3 regions of the Vibrio floridensis genome follow, and region 2 is predicted to be linked to each of the others. Evidence: riboswitches for the same ligand, from Rfam matches in the RefSeq annotation. Region 2 holds a riboswitch; each other region holds the start of a gene.
What was found. A riboswitch is a leader RNA that binds a small molecule or an ion and turns the genes downstream of it on or off. The one in region 2 is predicted to bind thiamine pyrophosphate.
Positions count from the first base shown of each region.

Region 1: linked by a shared signal. The riboswitch ahead of thiB (thiamine ABC transporter substrate binding subunit) and the one ahead of thiC (phosphomethylpyrimidine synthase ThiC) in region 2 are both predicted to bind thiamine pyrophosphate.
Region 3: linked by a shared signal. The riboswitch ahead of thiD (bifunctional hydroxymethylpyrimidine kinase/phosphomethylpyrimidine kinase) and the one ahead of thiC (phosphomethylpyrimidine synthase ThiC) in region 2 are both predicted to bind thiamine pyrophosphate.

Region 1 covers NZ_JAKGCY010000015.1:68,948-76,620, reverse strand. The annotation lists gene fbp (class 1 fructose-bisphosphatase) at 1-29, opposite strand, end outside; gene mpl (UDP-N-acetylmuramate:L-alanyl-gamma-D-glutamyl-meso-diaminopimelate ligase) at 371-1,732, shown strand; gene LZU85_RS17785 (flavin prenyltransferase UbiX) at 1,749-2,393, shown strand; TPP riboswitch at 2,423-2,539, shown strand; gene thiB (thiamine ABC transporter substrate binding subunit) at 2,606-3,613, shown strand; gene thiP (thiamine/thiamine pyrophosphate ABC transporter permease ThiP) at 3,623-5,230, shown strand; gene thiQ (thiamine ABC transporter ATP-binding protein) at 5,224-5,928, shown strand; gene yjgA (ribosome biogenesis factor YjgA) at 6,012-6,569, opposite strand; gene pmbA (metalloprotease PmbA) at 6,687-7,673, shown strand, end outside.
Region 2 covers NZ_JAKGCY010000019.1:26,999-34,671, reverse strand. The annotation lists one part of gene LZU85_RS19120 (IS630 family transposase) at 1-88, opposite strand, end outside; one part of gene LZU85_RS19120 (IS630 family transposase) at 90-548, opposite strand; gene LZU85_RS19115 (multicopper oxidase family protein) at 901-2,286, shown strand; gene crcB (fluoride efflux transporter CrcB) at 2,410-2,790, shown strand; TPP riboswitch at 2,862-2,960, shown strand; gene thiC (phosphomethylpyrimidine synthase ThiC) at 3,107-5,050, shown strand; gene LZU85_RS19100 (thiamine phosphate synthase) at 5,053-6,387, shown strand; gene LZU85_RS19095 (HesA/MoeB/ThiF family protein) at 6,377-7,213, shown strand; gene thiS (sulfur carrier protein ThiS) at 7,194-7,403, shown strand; gene LZU85_RS19085 (thiazole synthase) at 7,408-7,673, shown strand, end outside.
Region 3 covers NZ_JAKGCY010000010.1:99,166-106,838, reverse strand. The annotation lists gene LZU85_RS15070 (Cof-type HAD-IIB family hydrolase) at 1-299, shown strand, start outside; gene LZU85_RS15065 (hypothetical protein) at 449-739, shown strand; gene LZU85_RS15060 (TetR/AcrR family transcriptional regulator) at 1,122-1,565, shown strand; gene LZU85_RS15055 (phosphatase PAP2 family protein) at 1,888-2,664, opposite strand; gene thiD (bifunctional hydroxymethylpyrimidine kinase/phosphomethylpyrimidine kinase) at 2,772-3,611, opposite strand; TPP riboswitch at 3,685-3,782, opposite strand; gene LZU85_RS15045 (mechanosensitive ion channel family protein) at 4,058-5,674, shown strand; gene LZU85_RS15040 (mechanosensitive ion channel family protein) at 5,843-6,439, opposite strand; gene LZU85_RS15035 (bifunctional GNAT family N-acetyltransferase/carbon-nitrogen hydrolase family protein) at 6,544-7,673, opposite strand, start outside.

The DNA.
Region 1 (7,673 bases), on a different contig from region 2:
AACTCGCCAAGGGTGCGCATTCCAGACATGTTATTTCCTTAAACTTCGCTGAATAATGTTGGGGGAATTTGAGCGGCATCTCTTGATGGATGTGACGAAGGTTATCGTTTGCGCTCGAAGTAAGTGTAAGGTTTAGATCTTATTAATGGTAATGAAGTAACCGACGCAGATCTCAATTTGTTTGTCGAGTGCAACGGGTTGATTACATCCTTGGGTTCGATAAACCTAAGCGCTAATACGTGTAAATAATGGTCAGAAAAGCGTGAAAACTGGGCGAGTTGTGGCAGAAGCCAAACAAAGCCGCTCGCTTTTCTTATGGTTATCATGATAATGAGACGGTAGAAATTATTCAGATGGCAGGACTCAATTGATGCATATTCATATCTTGGGAATTTGCGGCACTTTTATGGGTGGCGCGGCAATTTTGGCTCGACAGTTAGGCCACAAAGTGACCGGTTCTGACGCGAACGTTTACCCACCGATGAGCACCTTGCTTGAATCTCAAGGTATTGAAATTATTGAAGGCTTTGACCCTTCGCAACTCAATCCTGCGCCAGATCTTGTGGTGATTGGTAATGCCATGAGCCGAGGCAACCCATGTGTGGAATATGTGTTGAATCACAACCTGCGTTATACCTCTGGGCCGCAGTGGCTGCAGGAGTTTTTGTTGCATGACCGCTGGGTATTGGCGGTATCGGGCACACATGGCAAAACCACTACCTCGAGCATGCTGGCGTGGATTTTGGAAGATTGTGGTTACCAGCCGGGATTTCTTGTTGGTGGCGTGCTCGGTAACTTCGGTGTCTCCGCGCGTTTAGGCGAAAGCATGTTTTTTGTGGTCGAAGCCGACGAATATGACAGTGCTTTTTTCGACAAGCGATCTAAGTTTGTGCATTACCATCCTCGCACCTTGATCATGAATAACCTAGAGTTTGATCATGCGGACATCTTTGATGATCTTGAAGCGATCAAGCGACAATTCCACCACTTAGTGCGTACTGTTCCTGGTAATGGCCGTATTTTGGCGCCCAAGCAAGACGTCGCATTAGCGGATGTGTTGTCACGAGGCTGCTGGAGTGACCAGGAGTTTTCTGGTCAGGACGGCGAGTGGCAAGCGGTCAAACTCAGCAAAGATGGTTCACACTTTGAAGTGTGGCTGCAGGGTGAGCAAGTAGGCACGGTGCAATGGGACCTAGTCGGCGATCATAATGTCGATAATGCGTTGATGGCGATTGCAGCGGCGCGTCATGTGGGTGTGACGCCAGATCTGGCTTGTGAGGCACTAGGGCGCTTTATTAATACCAAGCGTCGCCTAGAGCTGAAAGGGGAAATCAATGGCGTGGCGGTGTATGACGATTTTGCCCATCATCCAACCGCGATTGAACTGACTCTCGCAGGTTTACGTAATAAGGTGGGTGATAAGAAAATCATCGCGGTACTGGAGCCACGCTCAGCCACCATGAAACGTGGCGTGCACAAAGAGACTTTGGCAGCTTCACTCAAGCAGGCGGATGAAGTGTTCCTTTACCAGCCAGAGTCAATTGCTTGGTCGGTGCAGGACGTTGCGGCGCAATGTCAGCAACCGGCATTCACCAGTGATAACATTGACCAATTTGTGGCGAACATTGCGCAGCGCGCCGAGGCGGGAACGCAAATTTTGGTCATGAGCAATGGCGGTTTTGAAGGCATTCACGGCAAATTACTGACCGCTTTAGAGAATTCAACGCGCTAGAAAATACATACATTAGATGAGCATGAGAAACCAAGAAAAATCGATCACGTTAGCCTTTACGGGCGCTTCTGGCGCGCCTTATGGGCTACGTTTATTACAGCAACTACTGGCGGCAGATTACCGTGTCTACCTGCTGATCTCTTCTGCGGCAAGAGTGGTATTGGCAACCGAGCATGGTCTCAAACTGCCAGCCAATCCTGACGCAGCGCAGCAAGCGCTGGTGGCCCATTTGGCTTGTGATGCCGACAAGCTGGTGGTGTGTGGTAAAGACGATTGGTTCTCGCCAGTGGCTTCTGGCTCGGCCGCCCCTAAGCAGATGGTGGTTTGCCCTTGCTCGGCAGGGAGTGTGGCGGCGATTGCTCATGGTATGTCGGACAATTTAATTGAGCGTGCTGCGGATGTGGTAATGAAAGAGCGTGGCCAATTGATTTTGGTGGTGCGTGAAACGCCCTTTTCGACCTTGCATCTTGAAAACATGCACAAGCTTTCGCAGCTCGGTGTCACCATCATGCCCGCCGCGCCCGGTTTCTATCATCAACCGCAGTCGATAGACGATCTGATTGATTTTATGGTCGCGCGTATCTTAGATCATCTCGGCATTGAACAGGTTTTGGTGCCGCGTTGGGGATACGATCATCGTAATGACGGTGACTCTGTATAGCCAAGAGAGGTCATTCCGATTACAATCCGAACCACTCATCGGGGAGCTTATCTGTGTGCATCACAGAGGCTGAGATTAGGCCAGTGCCTAGGACCCGTAAACCTGAACCAGATAATGCTGGCGTAGGAATTGAGTCGGGATTAATTAGCAAGGACGATTAACACCTACCTCAAGCCTGTGCCGCTCAACTCATGCCAAATGGAGAGCGAGCAGTGAAACACACTCTAAACCTGATAGCCCTAGCGTCAATCACGTCAATGATGGGCATCTCTTCTTCTGCACTTGCGGCGGACAAAACCTTAACCATTTACACCTACGATTCTTTTGCCTCCGATTGGGGCCCCGGCCCGACAGTCGAAAAAGCATTTGAAGCTCAGTGCGGCTGCGATGTGAATTTTGTCGCGCTGGACGATGGGGTGTCAATTCTCAACCGCTTACGTTTAGAAGGCAGCAATACCAAAGCGGATATTGTTTTAGGTTTGGATAACAATTTGATGGCAGAAGCCAAAACCACAGGTTTGCTGGCGCCACATCAAGTGAACACCCAAGCGCTGTCATTGCCAAATGGTTGGGCTGACGACACGTTTATTCCTTATGACTACGGTTACTTTGCGTTTGTTTACAACAAAGGCAAACTGACGAATCCACCCAAAAGCTTAAAAGAGCTGGTGGAATCACGCGACGATCTGAAAGTCATCTACCAAGACCCTCGCACTTCAACGCCCGGTCAAGGTTTGATGCTGTGGATGAAGTCGGTGTATGGCGATGACGTGACGGGCGCATGGCAGCAACTGGCGAAGAAAACCGTGACGGTCACGAAAGGTTGGTCGGAAGCGTATTCGATGTTCCTCAAAGGCGAATCGGACATGGTGCTCTCTTACACCACCTCACCTGCGTACCACCTGATTGCCGAAAATGATGCGCAATATGCCGCGGCGGGTTTTAGTGAAGGGCACTACATGCAAGTGGAAGTCGCCGCAAAAGTGAAAAGTAGCCAGAACTCAGCGCTGGCTGATCAGTTTATGAGTTTCATTTTGAGCGATGAGTTCCAAGGTGCGATGCCTACGGGCAACTGGATGTATCCGGTAACGAATGTTGTTTTGCCTGAAGGTTATAGCAGTTTGACGGTGCCTGAGAAAGCATTGAGTTTCACTGCGGAAGAGGTGGCGAAGCAGCGTAAAGCTTGGATTCGCGAATGGCAAAGCGCGTTGACGTTTTAAGGCGTCGCATTGAATTCGGTTCCTAAATTGGGCATTGGGGTCGCGATGATCATCGCGACCTTTGTTGTTTCTGCTCTCTCGGTGCTCTTGTTGGCGACGCCGACGCTGGATCTCACGGCGGTATGGCAAGATCCTTATTACCGCCATGTTACGCAATTTAGTTTTCTTCAAGCGACGCTGTCGATGCTGCTGAGTGTCGGTTTGGCGCTTCCTGTCGCACACGCCTTGTCTCGGCGACATTTTGTTGGCCGCTCGCTATTGCTCAAATTGTTTGCGTCAACTTTAGTGCTGCCAGTATTGGTAGGCGTGTTTGGCTTGTTGGCCATTTATGGGAACAGTGGTTGGTTGGCGAGTGTATTGGCGAGCTTTGACGCCAAATTGCCCTTTTCGATCTACGGATTGAGCGGCATTTTGCTCGCGCACGTGTTTTTCAATTTGCCGTATGCAGCGCGATTGCTGCTGCAAACCTTAGAGTCGATTCCGGCAGAGCAGCACAAATTGGCGGCTCATCTTGGTATGAACAGCTGGCAGAAGTTTCGTTGGGTCGAATGGCCGCGATTGCGCCAGCAACTGCCACATGTGTGTGGCTTAGTGTTCATGCTTTGCTTCACCAGCTTTGCCACGGTCATGGCCCTCGGTGGCGGCCCAAAATCGACCACCATCGAACTGGCTATCTACCAAGCGATAAAATTTGATTTTGACTTACAAGCTGGAGCGCTACTGGCGATCTGGCAAATGCTATTGTGTAGCTTGCTGGTGTTGGCGTTGCAGCGATTGACTAAACCGCTGCCTGTCTCGGTTGGTAGCCACACCCGTTTCGTTCAATTAACCCCAGCTTCTAAGCGTCATTTGATGTGGGATTATGCGTGGATAGCACTGGCGACACTGCTGGTGGTTCCGCCGCTACTGTTTGTGGTGGCCAGCGGGATAAACAGCAAGCTCCCCGACGTGATCAGTGATGGTCGATTTTGGTCCGCTCTGGGGGCCTCGTTACGTGTGGCGTTTGGCGCCGCCACGTTAGCCGTGGGCGCGGCGATTGCTATTTTGCTCACCAGTCGTGCATGGCGGTTGCGTGGTCTACGATACCCCGCAGACGGCATTGAGATGGTGGGCACCATCATCTTAGTGACGCCAGGTTTGGTGGTGAGTACGGGGCTGTTTTTATTGCTGCGCAGTTTTGCAGATGTGTTCAGTTTGGCGCTGTTGATCGTCATCATCGTCAACAGTTTGATGGCATTACCGTACGCCATTAAAACGCTCGCTCAGCCGATGTTGCATTGCGAGCAGCAGTACCAATACTTGGCTGCCACACTGGGCTTAAGCGGGTGGAATCGTTTTAAAATCGTTGAGTGGCGCGCACTGCGTAAACCTTTCGCCAATGCGTTTGCGCTCTGTTTTATGTTTTCCATAGGTGATTTGAGCGCAATTGCCTTATTTGGTAGCCAAGATTTTCGTACCCTACCGCTCTATCTGTACCAGTTACTCGGCAGTTATCAAATGGAGGCGGCAGCGGTGGTGTCACTCACGTTATTGCTGCTGAGTGTCGGCTGTTTTGCCCTGAGTGAGTCCTTACTCAGCACCAAATCGAATCAACATCAGGAGAAGGCGCCATGCTAACGCTGCAACAGGTGCATTATTACTATCATCAAGATCTGTTTGCTTTTGATTTAGAGGTAGAAGCAGGCAGTATTGTGGCGTTGATGGGGCCAAGTGGGGCCGGAAAGTCAACCTTGCTGGCACTGCTGGCGGGGTTCATTGCGCCTCAGTCGGGCCAAATGGCATTGGATGGGCGCTTGCTCAATACGCTTTCTCCTGCGCAGCGTCCTTTCTCGATGTTGTTTCAAGAACACAATTTGTTTGCTCATCTCACGGTGCGCGACAACATTGCGTTGGGATTGCATCCCGGTTTGAAACTGACGTCGCAGCAACAAAAGCAAGTGGAGCAAGCGGCAAAGCAGGTTGGCATTGAAGCCTATTTAGATCGGCTGCCTGAACAGCTCTCTGGTGGTCAGCGACAGCGAGTGGCCCTTGCACGTTGTTTTGTCCAGCCCAACCCAATTTGGTTACTGGATGAGCCGTTTTCCGCACTTGATCCAGTCTTGCGTGAAGAAATGCTCTCGCTCGTCAAACTGCTGGCGCAAGAGCGCGCCATTACGGTCTTGATGGTGACACATCATTTAAGTGATGCACGTGCCATTGCTAGCCACTTTGCCTACATAGACAAGGGCACCATTGCCGCGCATGGACCCATTGCGAGCCTCAATGAAAAGCACAGCCACCCAGAGTTGGTAGAGTTTTTCCAAGCCGCAGTATGATAGATAAAAGGCGGCATGTGGTGCGGAGATAAAAAAGGTTGGCAGTGCGCCAACCTTTTTTCATATCCTCAACAGCGTCGCTGTTACGGTTTTAACTCGTTTTCGATCGAGTCTGACACCGCATCATCATTAAGCTCTTTTAAGATTTGAAAGATTTCACGATACGACTTTGGTGGTTTGTTCGCCTGTCTCTCTTTTGTCGCCATACGAGCTAACTGGCGCAAACGCTGGCGATCTGCTTTAGGGTAAAGGGCAACCACATCATCAATTGCACTGTCACCTTGTTCAACAATACGCTCACGCAGCGTTTCTAACTTATGCAGCACGGCGGTGCTTTGTGAGTGCTTGTTACGGATTTTGTCCAGCGCCGCTTGAATTGGTTCTGGATCTTCTTGGCGCATCACTTTACCAATGTATTGCAACTGGCGACGACGTGCTTCGTTTTTAAAACGCTGCGCATCTTTGATTGCATCAAGTAACTCTTCGCTGATTGGGAACTTAGCCAGCACCGAAGGTTTGAGTTCCACTAACTCTTCACCCAACTTCTGTAGCGCGTCCATATCACGCTTCATCTCAGACTTACTAACTAAGATGAACTCTTCTTCCGGTTCCCATGGCGCTTTTTGGTTTTTACGGGCCATCTTTTCTGCCTATATCACTTTCTCAAAATAAGATTAGCCCTATTTTAACAAGAATCGTGGGGAGAAAGCGAAATTCTTGTTATTCTTATGCCATTACAAATCAAAGATGATTGAGATATGGATGTAAAACAGCAAGTTGCTCAGCAAAGAGTTGAGCTCGAAGCCGCGGTTGCCAAAGCGCTCGCGCTGGCAGCGCAACATAGCGATGGTGCTGAAGTTGCGATCAACAAAACCACGGGCTTAAGTGTTTCGACTCGCATGTGTGAAGTAGAAAACGTCGAGTTTAACAGTGATGGCGCTTTAGGCATTACGGTTTATCGTGGTCAGCGTAAAGGCAGCGCATCAACCTCAGATCTCAGTGAAAAAGCGATTGAACAGACCGTCTTGGCGGCCTTGGATATTGCGCAGTACACATCGGAAGATCCTTGTGCTGGGCCTGCACCAGCAGAACTGATGGTGAAGAACATCCCTGATTTGGACTTGTTCCATCCTGACACGCCAGATCCAGATTACGCTGCCAAAGTTGCCATCGCAGCAGAAGAACACGCACTCAACTATAGCGACAAAATCAAGCAGAGTGATGGTGCGAGTTACGACAGCCATTACGGCGTTCGCGTCTACGGCAACAGCCACGGCTTACTGGCAAGTTATGCCTCGAGTCGCCACAGCATCAGTTGTTGTGTGATTGGTGAAGGTAAAAATGGCGAAATGGAGCGTGACTACAGCTATACCGTCGCTCGTCATCGCGATGACATGTGGACACCGGAGCAAGTGGGTCGCGAAGCGGCACAAAAAACCATAGAACGTTTAGATGCACGCAAGCTAAAAACAGGCAAATACCCGGTGATGTTTGCCGCGGATGTGGCAACCGGGCTTATCGGTCATTTAGTGATGGCGATCAGTGGCGGTAACTTGTATCGCAAATCGTCTTTCTTACTTGATCATTTGGGCAAGCAAGTGCTGCCAGAGTGGTTCAATATCTCTGAGCGTCCGCATATTCTGCGTGGTTTGGCATCGAGCCCATTCGACAGCGAAGGGGTTTACACGCAAGATCGCGAAATCATCACCGATGGTGTGCTCGCCACTTATCTGCTCACCAGTTAC
Region 2 (7,673 bases):
ATCTTGCTTCATCTTGAAACCAGACATCGACGTTATCAAGCCCCATGTGACCGGGGATCTTAAGGATCGTTTCAATTTTGAATTTTTTTAAAATCGTCTTGGATTTGCTGGGATTGACGAAGGTGCTTGGAGCGTGAAGTTATCCAAGGAAAGCCCATATGGTTGAGCAAGTAGTAGATCGAATCTGGGTGGTAGTGTTTGCCAAATTCATTAACGATATAAGCATGAATATCGTTACCAGTTAATCGACCGCCAGACGAATCCATCGCTCGAGCTTTTATATACTGACTTAATTGTTCTCGCTGCTCCGCGTTAAGAAATGCAGGGCGACCCGTTCTTGGTTTCTCTTGCAGTCCTTCAAGCCCTTCTTCAAGGAAGGTTTGTACCCATTTATTCACACTGGTTCTGCTTACCTTAAGGAACTTAGCAATTTGGGTTCGAGAGTGACCCTCTTTAAAATGGGCCAATGCGAGCAATCGCATCTTCATTTGAATAGATTTTTGTTGGCTAGCAAGTTTTGTGAAATCAATGTTATTGAGACTGTCCATAGCGTCATTTATCACGAAGAAGTAACAGTCTCAATTAGATCATATTTTTAGTTAGGTTGGTATTAGTACTTATTCTAGGCCTCAGCAGAGATGTTGGGGATCTTTTTGTTTGTACTCATACAACTTAGCTCTTGTGAGGCTAACCACCCAAGTTCCATTTGGTTACATCTGGAACTAGACAGCCTTAACCCTCACCCAACTGCGTTAAATCTAGGCTGTAATCTAATACATTTGCGTTTTGACTCATCTGTCAGCATATCAACTAGTCTTTAGCATTACTTTGATAGATTGTTGAGAATGATTATTAATATTTAGTTACACTTAGGCAATCAATCAAATCAGTAGGCCACATATGGATATTTCTCGCCGCCGCTTTCTTCAAACTTCATTGGCGTTTTCCGCATTAACGCTTCTCCCTGCGTGTTCACTTTCGCGTAGAACATCGCTTCATCATGGGCGGTTTGTCTATGAGATGACTGCAGAACCGGCTACTGCTGAGGTGGTGCCTGGTTTTGCTACGGATGTGCTCGCCTTTAATGGTGCTATCCCTGCCCCTACGATTCGTTGTCGACAAGGAGAAGAAGTGATCATTCACTTCACCAACAAACTCAACGAGCCAACGACAATCCATTGGCATGGTTTGCGTGTACCTATTGAGATGGATGGTGTTCCCTTTTTGAGTCAAAAACCCGTTATGCCAGGGGAGAGCTTTACCTATCGCTTTACTCCACCTGACGCAGGGACATTTTGGTATCACCCGCATATGAACAGTGTCAAGCAGCTAGGTATGGGGCTAGTTGGGTTAATCATTGTTGATGAAGCAGAGCCAGTTTCTTTTGATGAAGACCATGCTCTAATGCTTAAGCATTGGCATCTCAATGAGAAAGGTGAGTGGAAATCGTTATTGGCCCCACGCTTAAGTGCCCGTATGGGAACTCCCGGTGAGTGGGGAACTGTGAATGGCGCCCATGAGCCCACCTATCCGTTGAAAGCGAATGCGATGACGAGACTTAGAATCGCAAATGTGGATAATACCATCACTTATCCTATCGCTATTGAAGGTGCGGACGCATGGGTTATAGCAATAGATGGAAACCCAATAAAAACCCCTTATAAGCTCTCTGAGCACAAGATTGGGCCTGGCATGAGGGTTGATCTCGGGTTAATTGCCCCAGCCGTTGGAGAGCGTTTCTATGTGCGACAAATGAAAGGGAAGTTACCGTTTCCTCTTTGTGCATTCGAATCGGTTGAATCGGACCTATTAAACCAGAATATACTGCCAACATTGCCGCTCAACCCTATTGCGCCGTTAGATTTAGATACGGCTGAACAAATTGATTTTGTCTTCGAGTGGGAAGGTGCTGTTACTCCGATGGATAAATCTGGCCAAGCTCTGCCAACTTTTTGGTTGGTGAATAAACGCGCTTGGGAGGGGATGAGCCAAGATTCAATTCCAGCACCTTTAGCGACGTTAGAACGAGGGCGGACCTACATATTTAATCTTAAGAACGTGACGCAATACCATCACCCCATTCATTTGCATGGGCACACATTTACCGTATTGGAATTAAATGGCCAGATGCTCGCAGAACCGTTTCATACGGATACTGTTTTGCTAGGCAAGAATGGCAGTGCCAAAGCGGCGTTTGTTGCGGACAACCCCGGTCGCTGGATGTATCACTGCCACGTAATTGAACATATGAAAACCGGATTAATGGGATATATTGAAGTAAAGTGACTCCTGTAACTTTTTAAATCTTGGCGATTTACAGATACATTGTCTAAATGAAATTATTGTTTTTTGTACTCGATCTCTGTGTGGATGTGGCTACAATGTGGCCATTAGATTTGTGAGGTTGCTATGAGTCAATTTGCGATATTGGGTTTCATCGCTTTGGGCGGCGCATTTGGCGCTTGTTCTCGTTACTTAGTGTCAGAGCTCTGTGTTGTGCTGTTAGGCAGAGGTTTTCCTTATGGCACGTTAACCGTAAACGTGGTCGGTTCTTTTATTATGGGTCTCTTAATTGCCGCCTTTGAGAGTGAGTTGTTGGCGACAGAGCCATGGCGACAAATAATCGGTTTGGGCTTTTTGGGTGCACTAACAACGTTCTCGACATTCTCGATGGATAACGTATTGCTGATGCAGCAAGGCGCATTTTTCAAAATGGGCTTAAACGTAGTGTTAAACGTGACCTTGAGTATCACTGCTGCTTGGGTTGGCTTCCAATTACTTAAATCGTGAAGCAATGAGCGAAATTGAGTCAAATTTTAAACAGGTCGGCTTGGTTTAACCAAGCCGATTTCATATAATCGCTTCACTTGTCGGAGTGCCTTAGGGCTGAGACCGTTTATTCGGGATCCGTTGAACCTGATCAGGTTAGAACCTGCGAAGGGAACAAGAGAAGATACTTGTACCAGTGCGAACTGGTGTCTTATCAAAGCTTGAATCCACAAATTGAAACTCTAAATTGTGTGTTCAACGCCTCTTGTCACAACTTTCCGCCAAGCATTTTTGTCCAAAACCTTTTTATCCAGCATAACAAGAAAGGAAAAATGCTATGTCGAATCGCAAGCAAGCGAGACTGGAAGCTAAACAATTCATCGATACACTTTCTGTACAGCCGTATCCCAATTCCACCAAAGTGTATGTCGAGGGCTCTCGCTCAGACATTAGAGTGCCAATGCGCGAAATCTCCTTGGCAGACAGCTTAGTTGGCGGGACCAAAGAGGCACCGATCTTTCAGCCAAATGAAGCGGTAAGAGTGTATGACACCTCGGGGGTCTACACGGACCCGACTCATCAAATCGACCTCTATAATGGCCTTCCTAAGTTAAGAGAAGAGTGGATTACAGAGCGTGCCGATACCGAAGTGCTTGATGATGTCAGCTCAGTCTACACGAAAGAGCGTTTAGAAGATGAAACGCTGGACGAGTTGAGATATGGCAATCTGCCTCGCATCCGTCGCGCCAAAACTGGGCATTGTGTCACTCAGTTGCATTATGCGCGTAAGGGAATCATCACCCCGGAGATGGAATACATCGCTTTGCGCGAGAATATGGGGCGCGCCAAATATCAAGATGAAGTTTTGACTCAGCAGCACGCAGGGCAAAGCTTTGGTGCGAATCTACCTAAGGAAATTACCCCAGAATTTGTGCGTCGTGAAGTCGCGGAAGGTCGCGCGATCATTCCTTCCAACATTAATCACCCAGAATCCGAGCCGATGATCATCGGCCGCAACTTCCTTGTGAAAGTTAACGCCAACATTGGTAACTCATCGGTGACCTCGTCGATTGAAGAAGAAGTGGAGAAGTTGGTGTGGTCGACTCGTTGGGGCGGTGATACGGTGATGGATCTGTCGACGGGGAGAAACATTCATGAAACTCGCGAATGGATTCTACGCAACAGCCCAGTACCGATTGGAACCGTGCCTATGTATCAGGCACTAGAGAAGGTCAATGGCGTTGCTGAGAACCTAACGTGGGAAGTGATGCGTGATACGTTGATCGAGCAGGCTGAGCAGGGGGTGGATTACTTCACGATTCACGCAGGTTTGCTGCTGCGCTATATCCCAATGACGGCGAAACGCGTGACGGGCATTGTCTCGCGTGGCGGTTCGATCATCGCTAAGTGGTGTTTGGCACATCATCAAGAGAGTTTCCTCTATACCCATTTCCGCGAGATTTGTGAGATTTGTGCGAAGTACGATGTGGCGCTCTCATTAGGTGATGGTTTGCGTCCTGGCTCGATTGCCGATGCCAATGATGAAGCGCAGTTTGCTGAGCTTAGAACATTGGGTGAACTGACCAAAATCGCGTGGGAGTACGATGTCCAAGTGATTATTGAAGGTCCTGGGCATGTACCGATGCACATGATTAAAGAGAACATGGATGAGCAGCTCAAACATTGTCATGAGGCACCATTCTATACCTTGGGTCCACTGACCACCGACATTGCCCCTGGCTATGACCACATTACTTCTGGGATTGGTGCAGCCATGATCGGTTGGTATGGCTGTGCCATGCTTTGCTACGTAACGCCAAAAGAACACTTAGGTCTACCCAATAAAGAAGACGTGAAAACTGGCTTGATAACCTACAAACTGGCTGCACACGCGGCGGATTTAGCTAAAGGGCATCCGGGTGCACAAGTTCGTGACAATGCCTTGTCAAAAGCACGCTTTGAGTTCCGCTGGCAAGATCAGTTCAACCTCTCTCTTGACCCCGATACGGCGCGTGCATTCCACGATGAAACCTTACCTCAGGAATCAGGCAAGGTGGCACACTTTTGTTCGATGTGTGGTCCAAAATTCTGCTCGATGAAGATTTCGCAAGAGGTTCGTGAGTACGCTAAAGGACAACAAGGTGAGGCAGGACAGGCGATAGAAGTGAAGCTGTTGGATGACCCATTGGAAGGAATGAAGCAAAAGTCCGCGGAATTCAAAGCGTCGGGTTCGGAGTTGTACCATCCTGCAGTGAGTCACGAAGAAGTGGCAGAGGGTTAAGTATGAGACTGCTGATTCCTTCTGCCATTATTGAGCTGACGGGAGAAATTCAGCAGTGTTTGTTCTTGGCAAAGCAGCAAGGTTTTGCCATTGACTATATTGAGTTGGGCGTTAGCCCAACTCGTACACTGCAACTGATTTCTTCAGCCAAAACAGTCGTATTCGAGACGGATCTTATCCATAACGATAGTCGTCATCTCGGAGCGCATGACTTTGCGCTTCACTACCATCATTCGCTTGCTCTCACAGAGGTATCCACCTATTTGCGCTCAGAGTGCAATGCCAAGACGCTGTTGATCAATTTGCAAGGGGTGCAAGGTGAGGCGTTTGATGTTTGGCGACATCCTTTAGCCGATGAAACTCGCGCACTACGATTTTTATCACGCCAAAACCACTCTCAAAACGAGAGCGTAGAATCGATTTATCGGCATTTGGCGTGGGTGGTCACACTCAGTGCACTTGATTTCCCAATCGAAGATTGCCTTACTTTGGCGCGTGCGATGTTGAATGTTTCACGTGAAACATGGGTGTCGGATTTTGCTTTGTTTCCTACCCCAGTGTTGCATTTGGATGAGTTCGACATCTTACCAAGCCACAATCTTAAAGGGTTAACAAAAGCGTTTCCGCGGGTTATCGCTCAACAGTTAGGGCTCTATCCGGTGGTTGATGATGTCAGTTGGATTGAGAAGTTATTGCCTTTGGGGATTAAAACGGTCCAATTGCGGATTAAAGATCCAAACCAAGTCGATTTGGAGCAACAGATTGTGCGTGCGATCCAGCTAGGTCGTGACTATGGCGCGCAAGTCTATATCAACGACTACTGGCAGTTAGCGATTCTGCATCAAGCCTATGGCGTACATCTAGGGCAGGAAGATTTGCAGGTGGCTGATTTAGCCGCCCTGACGAATGCAGGCATCGCGTTAGGGTTATCTACGCATGGTTATTATGAGCTGTTACGCATTGTTCAACTCCAGCCAAGTTACATCGCATTGGGGCACATTTTCCCGACCACCACAAAACAAATGCCTTCATTACCGCAAGGGCTGGTGAGATTAAAACTCTATCAGCAATTGATTGATACCATACCTTATGATGAGTCCATCACCGGCGTTCCCACGGTAGCCATTGGTGGTATTGATCAAAGCAATGCGGCGACGGTATGGCAATGTGGTGTCTCTTCATTAGCGGTAGTGAGAGCGATTACCTTGGCGAAAGATGTGAAAGCGGTAATAGAGTACTTCAAGCAAGTCATGACACCTAACACAACACAGGTGCATTTAGACTCAGCATCGACTCATACTCTTGAGCCAACAAGTGAGGCCAATCATGTTGGATGATCGGCTCTTTACTCGTTATCAAAGACAAATTGCATTAACGGAAATCGGTGAGTTGGGGCAAGCCAACTTACTTCAAGCACATGTGTTGGTCGTCGGTTGCGGTGGTCTGGGTAACGCAGCGGCGCTTTATTTGGCTGCTGCGGGCGTCGGCCATTTAGTGTTGGTGGATGATGATGTGGTTGAAGAGAGTAATTTGCAGCGTCAAATTGCCTTTCGTCAGCAACATCTCGCCAGCCCCAAAGTGGATGCACTCGCAGAGCAGTTGAAGCAGCTCAATGCAGAATTGCGCGTTCGCACCATTAGCCAACGTTTGGATGAGCAACGTCTCAACTTGGAAGTGATGTTGGCGGACATTGTGCTCGATTGTACGGACAACTTTCCATCGCGCCAACTGATCAACCAAGCCTGCCTGAATCAACGTACCCCATTAGTGTCGGCCTCGGCAATTGGCTGGAAAGGGCAATTCATTGCGTTTGATTTTAGTTCATACCACTCAATCCAATCCCAGCAAGATACCTCGTCGGCAACGAGTTCAGCAAACGCTCCGTGCTACCACTGCCTTTTTCCATTTGCAGAAAATGCCACGCAGACCAAGTGCAGTGATGCTGGGGTGATTGGCCCTGTCGTGGGGCTAATGGGAAATTATCAGGCAATCGCAACGATTCAAAAGCTGGCAACGGGCGCGTTTCAAACCACTTGCCATCAGTTGCATCTGTTTGATGGGCTCAAGTTAAGTTGGCAGCAATTGGCGGTAGTGAAAGATCCAAGTTGCCGCGTTTGTCAGATTCAGAAACAGGAATCAAGCAATGAACACTATAGCAATTAGCATCAACGGCGAAAGCTACGAGGTGCCAACCAATGCGACGTTGGCATCCATTATTGAGCAACTTTCACTACCTAACTTGGGTTGTGTGTTTGCAATCAATAATCAAGTTGTCCCACACAGCGAATGGCAAACCAAAACGCTCAGTCGTGGTGATGCTATCTCACTATTTCAGGCGATTGCTGGAGGATAAGCACATGCTCAAAATCGCAGACAAACAATTTCATTCTCGCTTGTTCACGGGCACCGGTAAATTTGCCAACAGCCAATTGATGTCACAAGCCATCGAACAATCAGGTTCACAGCTTGCCACTATGGCGCTGAAAAGGGTGGATATCCACAATCAGCAAGATGACATCTTGTCACCACTGTTGTCAGCGGGTGTTAATTTGCTACCTAATACCTCTGGTGCCAAAAACGCCAAAGACGCCATTTTTGCCGCGCATTTAGCGCGTGAAGCATT
Region 3 (7,673 bases), on a different contig from region 2:
CTGCATTTGGTCAAACGCATCAGGTGGTGATCAGCGCGAAGATTTGGCTCGACGTTATGCATGCCGAGGCGTCGAAAGGGGCGGCGATTAAGTACTTGCAACAATCGTTGGGTTTCACCTACGAGCAGACGATGAGTTTTGGTGACTATCTCAACGACGTTGAAATGCTAAAACAGAGCTACCATTCCTATGCGATGGCGAATGCTCACGAAACGGTCAAGCAAATAGCACGATTTGAAGCGCCAAGTAATCGTGAGGCTGGGGTTATGCACATCATTAAACAGCAAGTTTTAGGCTGATTTTCTCCTTACGGTGAGTTGCTATATCGAATAGCGCATTAGTCGGTGCTTTCTTAACTTGGATCAACATAAGGGGTGATTTCTCTTTGGGTTGTGTTTTTCTCTTCTACACTGATGTTGGGTTGCTACAAAAATGTTTGGAGGGAATCATGATTACGGTACATAGGGAATATCGGGTCAGCACCAAGCCAGAGCAATATGCGCACGTTGAAATCAATCCTGTTGGTCAGCTTGATGTTGAGATGATGGGAGAACAGAAACACTACGTTGCTGATTTTGAGCATTTGTCTTTCTCCAGTCATAGCCATGGTGTGGTCATCGAGTGCCAAAAGCTAAGTTCGCCTTGGAAAATGATGCTTGAGAAGGCAGACGCGCAAGAATTACGACATCTTGTTGAAGACGCTCAAGAAGAGTTTGAAATATTGATGCGAGATCTTTGACTAAGCAGTGCTGACAACTCGACATCATTGAACATTTGATATCTTCATTCAATCCTTCACCTTTTTGTGAGGGATTTTTTATATGTACTGATAAAGTTAGTATTCATTAAACAAATGGGTTGATCCTGGATGATTAATATAGGATGTTATCTTCTATTTTTGGGGTGGCGAGGTGGTTATAAAATGATATTGTCTAGATTTATTGGTATCAATAATTGATGCATATCGATTGTTTCTTGTGCTTTTTGAGCCTTATTGATAATAATAATAACGGATGATATGTGAAAGGATTCCGCTAAAGTTGGACCACTTTTTGTTGTTAGGACCTTGAGCCAACGTCAGGGAAGCGATAGGATTTGCCTGCTTTTAGCAGGAGGGGATTATGCCAAGAGTTAGTCAAGCTACGGCCAAAAAAACACGTCAAGCCATCGTTGATGCCTCATTTAAAATACTCCTGTTGGAAGGGTATGAGCATCTCACCTACAGCAGAATTGCAGAAAAAACAGGGGTGAGTCGTTCCTGCGTTAATGGCCATTTTAAGCGTAAAGAAGAATTATTAGGTGAGCTGAAGCCGAAAGCTGTTGAACAGATTGTTCAAGCACTTGAGTTCTCATCACCTGACGAGTTTTACAGCTCTTGGGTGAAGGCAGTGAACGAAGACCGTATGTTTAGAAATCTGATCCAAAATGTTGGTGAAATGATTTGCAGTGCAGAAGGGCGACAGTCGTTAATGAGCCGAATTTCAGGAGATCAAGAAGAAGTAGAGAAGGCGCTCTATATGGCGATAGGTTACGCAATCGTCCATATTAGCTGCCCGATATGCTGAGCTTTAAAGGAAAGTGTTCTTTGCAATAAATAGCCTATTATTCCTTATGTCAATATCACAAAAAAAACAGTAAATAACGGATGATAGGTTTTATTTCTTTCTTTTCCAATTCGTGTCGCTATAATGACCCCGTCTCAGTGAGTTGGTCCTCACAGACAACACTTTCTATGCTTTGGTTGTAAAACTAACTTAGCTTAAATAGCTTTTGGTCGCTTGGTTGTCCTACTTTTACCAATCGACCTTCTTTTCTCTCCCATTTTGAACACTATTCAGTTTTTGTCATTTTACTGCTTCATTATTGATCCCCATTTCTACCGTTTGCCTAATCTTGTCTCTTTGAGTTTTCGTCGGAAGCGATGATGCCCTTATCCAACAAAGTTTTCTCAATGTACTCAGGCAGTGGTAGCGAGTGGGGTAGAAGCAAGACCACCAAGCAGATAAATGCCAATGAGCCATAGAGATCGGCTGGGTGGTGCATACCCAACCACAAGCGGCTGTATGCCACAGCTATTGCCCAAGTGAGCGTCAACGTCAAAGCCAAATAGCGTTTTTGGTTAAGAAAAATACCACCAAAGAAAGCAACACAAAGGCTTGCAAATAGAGTGTGACCTGAAGGGAAAGAATAGTCAGTTTCTCCTAACCAATGTTGAAGTCGCCATTGACTCACTTCACCATCAAGGCGTTTTATGACCTCGTTTTGTTGCAGTCGGCTTAACTGATAGAAAGCACCGGGCGAATCAATCAGTTGGTGTGTGCTGATGACTTCCGTATAGGGGCGAGGTACTTCGGTCCCGAGTTTGAGAGCAGATTTACCGACAAAACTGAGTAAGAGCAATAGAACCAAAATAGGCATTTGTTTTACTACCGCAGCCCTTGTTATTGTTTTCGATAAGGCCAGTAGGGAAAAGGCGATAAGCGTAATGATGAAGCCTTTGCTGCCTGCTGAGTCGGTGAGCAGTGAAAAGAGTAATCCGTTTGCATCGGAGACATGAGAGAACAGGTCGATATGTTGTCCCAAGATAATGATCGGTACAAGGCCCAAACTCAAAACAGTCAGGGCCAGTAATCGTTGGCGTTTGGCAATCAGTAGCGTTTTCATTAAATGGCTTATGTGATGAAAAACGCTGATTATAGGCGACGGGGTCGTTCCTCTATATCAAGTTGCTGTCAAATCATGTGGATAAAAGAAAGATGAGTTTTCATAATTCAACGAACATGCATGTGCCCAGCAAAAAAGTGGTTAACAGGCCCTCTTCCTTTGCCGACAGAAAGTTCGTCAGCATGTGAAATGGCTTGCGATATATACTGTTTCGCAAGAAACACCGCTTTGTGCAGGCGATGTCCTTGGGCCAGATACGATGCGATGGCCGATGAAAGTGTGCATCCGGTGCCGTGTGTGTTGCGAGTTGCGTGTCTTTTACTGCGAATAAACTCACACACGTCAGGGGTGATCAAGAGATCACTGCTGTTTTCCCCATATTCTAAATGCCCTCCTTTGAGCAACACATTGCGACAGCCCAAACGCTTTAACTCAGAGATCCCTTCGCTCATTTCGGTTTCACTATTGGGTAAAGGTTGGCCAGTCAGTTCCACATACTCAGGTAGGTTTGGCGTGATGATATCGGCCAACGGAATGAGTTCCTGCTTGAGTGCTGATACAGCTTTAGGTTCGAGTAAGGCGTGCCCGCTGGTGGATATCATCACAGGATCAAGCACGACATTTGAAGGGCGATAGTGACGAATTTTGTCTGCGACAAGTTGAATGATTTGGCTATCTGCCAGCATACCGATTTTTACGGCTTGGACATTTAAATCTGAAAACACCGCATCAAGTTGTGCAGCAATATGTTGTTCAGGAATAGGGAATACAGCGGTGACCCCTTGAGTATTTTGAGCGGTAATAGCGGTGATCACAGAGCACGCATAACCGCCAGTCGCGGAAATGGCCTTGATATCGGCTTGAATGCCAGCTCCTCCACTGCTATCTGAGCCTGCAATGGTTAAAACGGTGGGAATGGAAGGTCGATTGAGAGAAGTCAGTATCATCTTGCATCCTATGACAAGACGTACAGGAACTGTGTTTATCACGGTTTAGATGATAGAGCATGGACGAAAACGCCCCCGCTTCACAATAGTTCCCTACGTCAGTATTAACTGAATCAGGTTCTACGGGTCTCGCGCTGCGATCTCAGCCTAATGGCTCCCCGACTATATGGGCCGAATCATAGCAGCGAACAGAGAGGATGTAACTAGAGAATCTCAGGGAGAGAAAAATCTTTATCTGTGTCGTAAGGGAAGGCAGAAAGCAAGATCGCAAAGGAACTGAGCGATGATGGGGTGGATGGTTTTTAAATGAACGTTGGATAGAGAAGTAGAGATTTGGCTCATCCCATATAACGCATCAACTCATTCACAATGTTAACTATTTCTGGTCAGAAGGTGGAATAGGACGATAAAATTCAGTGGTGATTGCTAACCCAAATGGACGTGAAATGGTTTTAAATGCGCTTAAAGCAGCATTGCTTTGTCTCTGTTTTTTTCCCTCAATCGCAGTGGCGATTCCCAGTAGCTTATTACTTGGCATGACAGAAGAGCAAAATGTCAGTGCGACCACCGCCAGTGATGCGGAGCTCTCGTTGCCCTATCAGTATAAAGACAGCTTACAACGCGACACGCCTCGCGGCGCGTTGAATGGCTTTTTGGAATCTGCGTATGCGCAAAATTATGCCAAGGCGGCGAAATATCTTGATATGCGCTATTTGCCCTCTCATTTGAATCCAAATCAAGCCGAAGAGTACGCCCGTCAGCTGCACGCGATTATTGAGCGTAACGTTTGGATTAATTTGCAGGAGATCAATGACACGCCCGCTGGTGCACAAGAGGATTTTCTCCCTGAATATCGAGACTCGTTTGGTATCATCACCATCAAGGATGCCGATATTACCTTGTTGTTGCAGCAAGTACCGAGTAAAAGCCTAGGAAAAATTTGGAAAATCTCCAATGCCACGGTGTCGATGGTACCCAAACTTTATGAAGAACTGGGTTATGGACCACTCAGCGAGTGGTTTATTGAGAACGTGCCACGTGGATATGTTTTCAAACTTAATTTGTGGGAGATCGCGTTACTGCTTTCCTATCTTGTTGCGTCATTCTTAGTGATTACCCCATTCGCTCTTTTGGTTAGTTGGTTGGTCCGGCGCAGCAAAATGAAGATGAAAGAGGATTTAGCCAATCTTTTTTCTGGCCCACTGCTTTTTTTCTTGGCGTTGGGGCTGGATCACTCATTGCTCTCCAACACGACGCTTACCGTAACGGCACGAGACTTTATTGATAACGGTTACCTGTTTTTCATTTCCAGCTTGTGGTTAGGGTGGGCGCTCATCGGTTTATTGCAGTATGCGATGCGCGAGCGTTTGATTGGCAAAGGCAATAAGCAAAGTGCCGCGATGGTGAGGCCATTTCTTACTTTCTTTCGCATTATCGTACTCGTGTTTGCTGTGCTTTCTTGGATGGAGTATCACGGTTTTAACGCAACTGCATTGTTAGCGGGGATGGGGGTTGGTGGTGTTGCGTTGGCACTGGCATCGAAGCAGTCATTGGAGAACTTCATCGGTACCATGACGCTCTACTCTGCGGCTCCCGTTAAAGTAGGTAACTTCTGCAGTTTTGGCAGTATTCGTGGCACGGTTGAAGAGATTGGCCTGCGCTGTACGCGTGTGCGAACGATTGACCGCACCGTGATCCATGTGCCCAATGCCAAGTTGGCTGAGATGGAAATTGAGAACATTTCCGAACGAGAAAAAATCCGTTTTAAAACAGACATTCGTTTGGATTACAGCACCACCACGGCACAGTTAAAAAAGATCATCGAAGAGATCAAAGCGCTGCTGGAAAATCACGAAAAAGTAGATAAAAAACCGCTGCGCGTGACCTTTAGAGGATTCGGTGCCCATGGTTTAGAGATTAACGTGTTTGCCTACATTGGCAGCAAGAGCTTACCTGTCTATCAAGTGGCGGCGCAGGAGCTTCATTTAGGCATTATGGAAATTGTTGAAAACAATGGTTCTCGTATCGTGCCTGCCACGTTTGACGCACAAGCCTTGCCGTAGGGGTTTCGTGATACAACGCCGCGAATGACCACGATGCTCAAGCACACTGTTTGAGCTTTTCGTGACTTAACTCCCCAACTCGCACAATGAAAAAGCCCTATTCTTCGCAGGACAAGTCGTCTGCAAGAGAACAGGGCTTTGTTGTTGGGATAATGGCAACGCGCAGTGCTATTTTTTCTTGGTTCTGGTGTAAAGACGAGCGGTTGATTTGGCGCTTTGTGGCTGTTTTTGCCCTAACTTAAGCACCGCTTTTTGCAACATCAAGTTATTGGGGTAGGTGATCACATGGCCATTATCGTGCTTGATCAGCACATGGAACATGCTGATATCGAGAATTTCCCCGCTTATGTCTTCATCTTTGTCCACCACTTTGATTCGATCGCCCACTTTGTAAGGGAAGACGAAAAAGATCAAAAAACTTGCGGTGACATTGCTAAGAATTGACCACTGAGCAATGAAGGCGACCCCTAAGACCGCAAAGATAGAAGAGAGGAACAGCGACACATCACCGTATCCGATTCCTGCGATCACCGAAAAAATCGAGGCGAACAGAAAGAGTAACGCGGTGTTAAACGCCCGTTGAATAAAGCTTTGCCTTGCCTTATTCACACCCTTTGAGAGGGCCAAATTGGCCACCGCACGGTTGGTGATTTTTTTGACAACCTGATACGCGGCGAGCAGCACCAGCGCCATAAGGAGTTTAAAGAGGAAGGAGTCAGAAGGAATGTACTGACTCCACTGTTCAAAATTAGTCCACTGATTCATCAAGCTGTTACTCATTGGTTTGTTGAGCGTTTTTATAACCTATTTATGCTAAAGCACCAATAAAAAAGAGTGTTCATAATAAGTGTCAATGGCTTGGTTCGTATCTATTCTTTTTTAAGAGTAAATCCACCATAAAGATCCATTCGTCGATGACGTAAGTTGGTCACTGAGCCTTCCATGTTCAGTTGCTTGAGTTTATCCAAATCTACATCGGCAAAGATGATCATTTCCGTATTTGGGCTTGCTTCTGCAATGGTGGCGTCGTGTGGGAAGAACACGTCTGAAGGTGAGAACACTGCCGATTGAGCGTATTGGATATCGACGTTATCGACCCTAGGCAGGTTGCCAACACTACCACCAATGGCGACATAACATTCATTTTCAATCGCGCGCGCTTGGGAGCAAATTCTCACACGTTGATAACCATTTTTGGTATCCGTCCAGAACGGAACAAAAATGATCTGCACGCCTTGTTCAGCCAGCATACGTCCGAGCTCTGGAAACTCACTGTCGTAACAAATCAAAATCCCAATACGTCCCGCATCGGTGTCAAACACAGAAACTTTGTCGCCGCCATCGATAACCCAATCTCGTTGTTCATGCGGGGTAATGTGGATTTTATGCTGGGACTCGACCGTGCCATCACGACGAAGCAAGTAAGAAATGTTGTAAAGCTGGCCGTTTTCTAAAACAGGCATGCTGCCTGCGATGATATTAATGTTGTAGGTCACGGCAAGTTGAGACATGGTCAGTTTGACACGCTCAGAGAACGAGGCGAGGAAGCGAATCGCTTCAACAGAGTTTTGATCTTCTGCCAATCCCATTAAAGGCGCGTTAAAGAACTCCGGAAAGAGTGCGAAATCCGCTTTGTATTTTGACAGCGAATCAATAAAAAACTCCGCCTGATCCAACAAGTCTTCCAAATCGTTCACCATGCGCATTTGCCACTGCACAATGCCGATACGAACAATCGTTTTCTCGATGTCATGAACGGAATAGACGTCTTCTTCATAAAAGAAGTTGTCCCATTCCAGTAACGTTGCGTAACCGTGTGAGCTGTCATCTTCGGGAAGATAATGGCGCATGATGCGCTTCACATCGAAATCGTTTGAGAGCTGAAATGAGAGAATTGGGTCATGAAGCTCTTTGCGTGAGACTTTTTCTATGTACTCTGCCACAGGCAGTTTTCCACCGTATGGCTTGTATCCGGGAATTCGACCACCTGCCAAGATGG